Regions from separate parts of the Streptomyces sp. NPDC041200 genome, predicted to be linked through region 2. Evidence: riboswitches for the same ligand, from Rfam matches in the RefSeq annotation. Region 2 holds a riboswitch; the other holds the start of a gene.
The links. A riboswitch is a leader RNA that binds a small molecule or an ion and turns the genes downstream of it on or off. The one in region 2 is predicted to bind glycine.

Region 1 (3,201 bases), on a different contig from region 2:
GCGTCACTCGAAGGAGATGGCTCGCAGCCTGCTCGCGGTTGCCCGGTCGAGCAGCACGGCGGAAGCGCAGCCCTCGGGCGGCTGTCCGCCCTCCACCCGCGCCACCAGCCGCCCCATCGCCCGCAGGTGCCGCCCGAAGGCGAAGCCGGAGACCCCCCGGCCGCGGGCGGCCTGGCCCTCCAGGGCGACCGCGGGGTCCACGTCCAGCAGCACCAGATGCAGGCCACGGCCGGTGCGCCGGGCGTCCCGGGCCAGCCAGCGGCGCACCCAGGGCTGTGAGCCGCAGTCGTGGACGACGACGCTCGCGCCCGAGCCGAGCGCCCGGCGCAGCCCCGCGTAGTGGGCGCAGCGGACCAGCGGCCGGTAGACGGCGTACGGGAGCCAGCCGGGCATGCGTCTTTCCCAGGCCTCCCGGGTGCGCTGCGAGTCCACCCGGGCCACGGCCGTGCCGCGCGGGTCGAGCCCGGGGACCACCCGGTTGATCAGGGTCGACTTGCCGCTGCCGGGCAGTCCGGAGGCGATGATCAGGTCGCGCGCCGGGTAGCGCAGCTCCGTCCCCACTCCGCCGCGCAGGTCGTGCACGGGGGCGCGGCGGTCCGGTCTGACCGTGCCGCCGTCTGATCGCGTCTGCTCCTGCCGCGCGGGCAGGGTTCCTCGGGTTGTCGCGTATGTTCCCTGCCCGTGCACCGTGATCGTCCTCCAAGGTCGGTCAAGCGGCTCCGTACCCCGAGAGTGTCAAGAAAAGGTAATGCCCATCAAGGAGGCCCCGGAGCGACCCCGCTCACAGATCGGGGGTTCCCTTCCGGAGCGGACGTGCGATGATGTCCGCGCCAACTGCATACCGGCCGCTTGAATCCGCGCGGGAGAGTTCTCGGGCACCGGCGAATCCGCCGGGTCGTCCGAGGCGCCGAAGGAGCAAGTCCTCCCTTGAATCTCTCAGGCCCCGATACCGCACGGATGAGGCAGATCTGAAAAGCGGGCCACGTCAGGTGGCCCCACCCAAGGTGCAAGCCGGACCAGCCCCGCCGCGCGGGAAGGTCACGGCGAACCTCTCAGGTTCCGATGACAGATGGGGAGGACGCGTGTGCCGTCCTTGTCGTCCCATCCGGCCCACCCGTCCCGTCATCGCCGTGATCATGCCCCTGGGAGCTGAACCATGACCGACGCCCCGCCCACGCCCCGCCACACCGCGCTGGACGCGGTCCACCGTGCGCTCGGCGCCACCATGACCGACTTCGCGGGCTGGGACATGCCCCTGCGGTACGGGAGCGAGCGCGACGAGCACACCGCGGTGCGCACCCGCGCCGGTCTCTTCGACCTCTCCCACATGGGTGAGATCGCTCTCACCGGGCCGCAGGCCGCGGACGCCCTCGATTACGCCCTGGTCGGCCAGCTCTCGGCGCTCGCCGTGGGCCGCGCCCGCTACACCATGATCTGCGACAGCGAGGGCGGCATCCTCGACGACCTGATCGTCTACCGGCTCGCCGAGCAGGAGTTCCTGGTCGTGGCCAACGCCTCCAACGCCCAGGTGGTGCTGGACGCGCTGACCGAGCGCGCCACCGGCTTCGACGCCGCCGTACGGGACGACCGCGACGCGTACGCGCTGATCGCCGTCCAGGGGCCGCAGTCCCCCGGCATCCTGGGCGGCCTGACCGACGCCGACCTGGACGGGCTGAAGTACTACGCGGGGCTGCCGGGCACCGTCGCGGGCGTGTCCGCCCTGATCGCCCGCACCGGCTACACCGGTGAGGACGGCTTCGAGCTGTTCGTCTCGCCGGACGACGCCGAGCGGGTCTGGCAGGCGCTGACCGAGGCGGGCGCCCCGGTGGGCCTGGTGGCGTGCGGGCTGTCCTGCCGGGACACGCTGCGCCTTGAGGCCGGGATGCCGCTGTACGGGAACGAGCTGACCACCGACACGACCCCGTTCGACGCGGGGCTCGGCCGGGTCGTGAAGTTCCAGAAGCCCGGTGACTTCGTCGGACGCGCGCCTCTGGAGGCCGCGGCGCGCGAGGCCGAGGCCCGGCCGCCGCGCACGCTGACCGGCCTGGTCGCCGACGGCCGCCGGGTACCGCGCGCCGGATACGCCGTGCTGGGCCCCGACGGCTCGGAGATCGGCCGGGTCACCTCGGGCGCCCCGTCCCCGACGCTGGGGAAGCCGATCGCCATGGCGTACGTCGACGCGGAGTACGCCGCGCCCGGCGCGAAGGGCGTGACGGTGGACATCCGCGGTACCCGGGAGCCGTACGAGGTCGTCGCGCTCCCCTTCTATCGCCGCGAGCGCTGAAACCTCCCGCGCGCCGCCTCTCTCCAGTGATCCGTCCCACCGCTTAAGACCCGTTTCCCAAGCACTCCCCCCTATCCAGGAGAATCGGACCATGAGCAACCCCCAGCAGCTGCGCTACAGCAAGGAGCACGAGTGGCTGTCGGCCGCCGACCAGGACGGCGTGTCGACGATCGGCATCACCGAACACGCGGCCAACGCGCTCGGCGATGTCGTGTACGTCCAGCTCCCGGATGTCGGCTCCACCGTCGCCGCCGGTGAAACCTGCGGTGAGCTGGAATCCACGAAGTCGGTCAGCGACCTGTACGCGCCGGTCTCCGGTGAGGTCACCGAGATCAACGAAGACGTGGTGAACGACCCGGCGCTGGTGAATTCCGCCCCCTTCGAGGGCGGCTGGCTGTTCAAGGTGAAGGTGACGGACGAGCCGGACGGCCTGCTCTCCGCCGAGGAATACGCCGCCTTCTCCGGAAACTGACCCTCTTCTTCGATCGGGACCCAGATGTCGCTTCTCAACAGCTCCCTGCACGAGCTCGACCCGGACGTCGCCGCTGCTGTCGACGCCGAACTCCACCGCCAGCAGTCCACCCTCGAAATGATCGCCTCGGAGAACTTCGCTCCGGCCGCCGTCATGGAGGCCCAGGGCTCGGTCCTGACCAACAAGTACGCCGAGGGCTACCCCGGCCGCCGCTACTACGGCGGCTGTGAGCACGTCGACGTGGTCGAGCAGATCGCCATCGACCGCGTCAAGGAGCTTTTCGGCGCCGAGGCCGCCAACGTCCAGCCGCACTCCGGTGCCCAGGCGAACGCGGCCGCGATGTTCGCGCTGCTCCAGCCCGGCGACACCATCCTTGGGCTGAACCTGGCGCACGGCGGCCACCTCACCCACGGCATGAAGATCAACTTCTCGGGCAAGCTCTACA
Region 2 (3,201 bases):
ACCGAGGCCCGGGTGGAGGCGGCGCGGGCCGTGGGGGAGCGGCTGCGGGCCGATATCCGCGCCGTGACGGGGCTGACCGGATCGGTGGGCCTGGCGGGCTCCAAGATGCTCGCGAAGATCGCCTCCGAGCAGGCCAAGCCGGACGGCATGGCGGTCATCGAGCCCGGCACGGAGCGGGAGCTGCTGGACCCGATGCCGGTGCGCACCCTGCCGGGCGTCGGCCCGGCCACCGCGGAGGCGCTGCGCCGCGCCGGTATCCACACCGTCGCCGAGACGCGGGAGGCGGGCGAGGCGGAGCTGGTCCGGCTGCTGGGCCGGGCCCACGGCACATCGCTGTACCTGATGGCCAGCGGGCGGGACGAGCGGCCGGTGGTCGCCGAGCGGGACGCCAAGTCCATCTCCGTGGAGGACACGTTCGACGTCGACCTGACGGACCGCACCCGGGTGCAGCTGGAGGTGGCGCGGCTGGCCGACCGCTGTGTGCGGCGGCTGCGGGAGGCGGGCCGTTCGGGGCGTACGGTCGTGATCAAGGTCCGGCGGTACGACTTCTCGACGCTGACCCGTTCGGAGACCCTGCGCGGCCCCACCGACGACCCCGGCGTGGTCAAGGAGGCCGCGGCCCGGCTGATCGACGGGGTGGACACCACGGCGGGGGTGCGGCTGCTGGGGGTGGGCGTGTCGGGGCTCGCGGACTACACGCAGGAGGATCTGTTCGCCCAGGCCGCTCACGCAGCGCAGGCCGCTCAGGCCGCCCACGAGGCCCTGGAGGCCCCGGGGAGGCCTCCAGGCTCCGAGGCGCCGGAGCCGGAGAGCCCAGGCCTCTCAGACCCCGCTGAGGCCGCTGAGAGGCCTCGGGCCTGGCTGCCGGGCGCCGATGTGCGGCACGCCGAGTACGGGGCGGGCTGGGTCCAGGGGAGCGGGGTGGGGCGGGTGACCATACGGTTCGAGCTGCCCTGGTCTGACCCCGGCCGGGTGCGGACGTTCGCCGTGGACGACCCGGAGCTGGAGCCGGGCGAGCCGCTGCCGCTGGTGCGGCCACCCGAAGCCGCCGAGGCCGCCGGGGCCGCCGAAGCCGCCGGGGAGGGGAGCCAGGGGCGGGGTCAGCCGGTGACGTCCAGGCCGTAGTGGTGGTAGAGCTGCAGCTCCTGCTCCGGGGAGAGGTGGCGGCCGACGCCGAGGTCCGGGGCGTCCTTGATCAGCGCCCGGTCGTACGGCACCCGCAGCGAGTCGCCGACGACCTCGCTCGGTTCGAGCGGTACGAAGACGTCCCGGCTGAACAGGCCGGTGCGTACCGCCGCCCATTCGGGTTCGCCGGTCGCGTCGTCGAGGTAGACCTCGTCCACGGTGCCGATCTTGGCGCCCTCGCGGTCGAATGCCTTGCGGCCGATCAGGGTCCGCGGGTCGATGTCCGTCTGCACGCTCTCTCCCACAGGTGGCGACGATCAGGTGGCGGTGATCCAGTGATACCTACCAAAAGCCACATCCCCGTACGCGGCCACTCGAGCACCTGGCGACCAACCCCTCCCGCCCGTAGACGCGCTGGTACGCTGGCTGTGGCTGCAGACCCCGTGCGGGAGAGTCCTCCGACAATGGCGTCGGGGGCGCCGAAGGAGCAAATCCTCCCCGGAATCTCTCAGGCACACGTACCGCGCGGGTGAGGTCACTCTGGAAAGCAGGGTGGGCCACGGGGAGCACAGCTCCGGAACCCCTCCTCACCGACGGTGAAAGCCGGTCAGGCCACACGCGGACCGGTGAAGCTCTCAGGTTGAGATGACAGAGGGGGAGGCCGTCCGGGCACCCGCGCCGCGGTGCCCCTCGCCGGTCGTGTTGACCAGGAGGCCCCCGCTGATGACCACCCACCGCATCTCGCTCGCCGATCTGGAGCGCGGTACTCCATTCGAGCAGCGGCATATCGGCCCCGACGCCGGAGCGCAGGCCAAGATGCTCGCCCAGGTCGGCTTCGGCTCCCTCGACGAGCTGACCGCCGCCGCCGTACCCGAGGTCATAAAGAGCGCCGAGGCGCTGCGGCTGCCGCCCGCCCGCAGCGAGGCGGAGGTCCTCGCCGAGCTGCGTGCGCTCGCGGACCGCAACCAGGTGCTGCCGTCCATGATCGGCCTCGGCTACTACGGCACCTTCACCCCGCCGGTGATCCTGCGCAACGTCATGGAGAACCCCGCCTGGTACACGGCCTACACCCCGTACCAGCCGGAGATCTCCCAGGGCCGTCTGGAGGCGCTGCTCAACTTCCAGACCGTCGTCGCCGATCTGACCGGTCTGGACACCGCCGGTTCCTCGCTGCTGGACGAGGCCACGGCCGCCGCGGAGGCCATGGCGCTGTCGCGGCGTGTCGGCAAGGTCAAGGAGGGCGTCTTCCTGGTCGACGCCGACTGTCTGCCGCAGACCATCGCGGTCATCGAGACCCGCGCCGAGCCGACCGGCGTCGAGGTCGTGGTCGCCGATCTGACCGACGGCATCCCGGACGAGATCGCCGAGCGCGGTGTCTTCGGCGTGCTGCTCCAGTACCCGGGCGCCTCCGGCGCGGTCCGCGACCCGCGTCCGGTCATCGAGCGGGCCCATGAGCTGGGCGCGATCGTCACCGTCGCCGCCGACCTGCTCGCGCTCACCCTGCTCACCTCGCCCGGTGAGCTGGGCGCGGACATCGCGGTCGGCAGCACCCAGCGGTTCGGCGTGCCCATGGGCTTCGGCGGCCCGCACGCCGGGTTCATGGCCGTGCGCGCCGCCCACGCCCGCAGCCTGCCCGGCCGACTGGTCGGGGTGTCGGTGGATGCCGACGGCGACAAGGCGTACCGCCTCGCGCTGCAGACCCGCGAGCAGCACATCCGCCGCGAGAAGGCCACCAGCAACATCTGCACCGCGCAGGTCCTGCTCGCCGTGATGGCCGGAATGTACGCGGTCTACCACGGCCCGGACGGGCTCGCGGGCATCGCCCGCCGCACCCACCGCTACGCCACGGTCCTCGCCGAGGGGCTGCGGGCGGGCGGCGTCGAGGTGGCGCACGGCGCCTTCTTCGACACCCTCACCGCGCGCGTCCCCGGCAAGGCCGCCGAGGTCGTCGCCGCCGCCCGGGAGGCGGGGGTCAATCTCCGGCTGACCGACGCGGACCACGTGGGCATCGCCTGCGACGAGACCACCGGCCGCGCCCAGCTGGCCGCCGTGTGGTCCGCCTTCGGTGTCGACGGC

Region 1: another riboswitch for glycine. It lies ahead of gcvT (glycine cleavage system aminomethyltransferase GcvT); the one in region 2 lies ahead of gcvP (aminomethyl-transferring glycine dehydrogenase).

What each region holds. Positions count from the first base shown of each region.
Region 1 is NZ_JBVIZF010000001.1:805,028-808,228, reverse strand. It holds gene ACZ6CL_RS03805 (AAA family ATPase) at 4-687, opposite strand; glycine riboswitch at 851-962, shown strand; gene gcvT (glycine cleavage system aminomethyltransferase GcvT) at 1,157-2,284, shown strand; gene gcvH (glycine cleavage system protein GcvH) at 2,376-2,756, shown strand; gene glyA (serine hydroxymethyltransferase) at 2,781-3,201, shown strand, end outside.
Region 2 is NZ_JBVIZF010000059.1:11,991-15,191, reverse strand. It holds gene ACZ6CL_RS40645 (DNA polymerase IV) at 1-1,125, shown strand, start outside; gene ACZ6CL_RS40640 (PRC-barrel domain-containing protein) at 1,101-1,430, opposite strand; glycine riboswitch at 1,562-1,659, shown strand; glycine riboswitch at 1,660-1,787, shown strand; gene gcvP (aminomethyl-transferring glycine dehydrogenase) at 1,849-3,201, shown strand, end outside.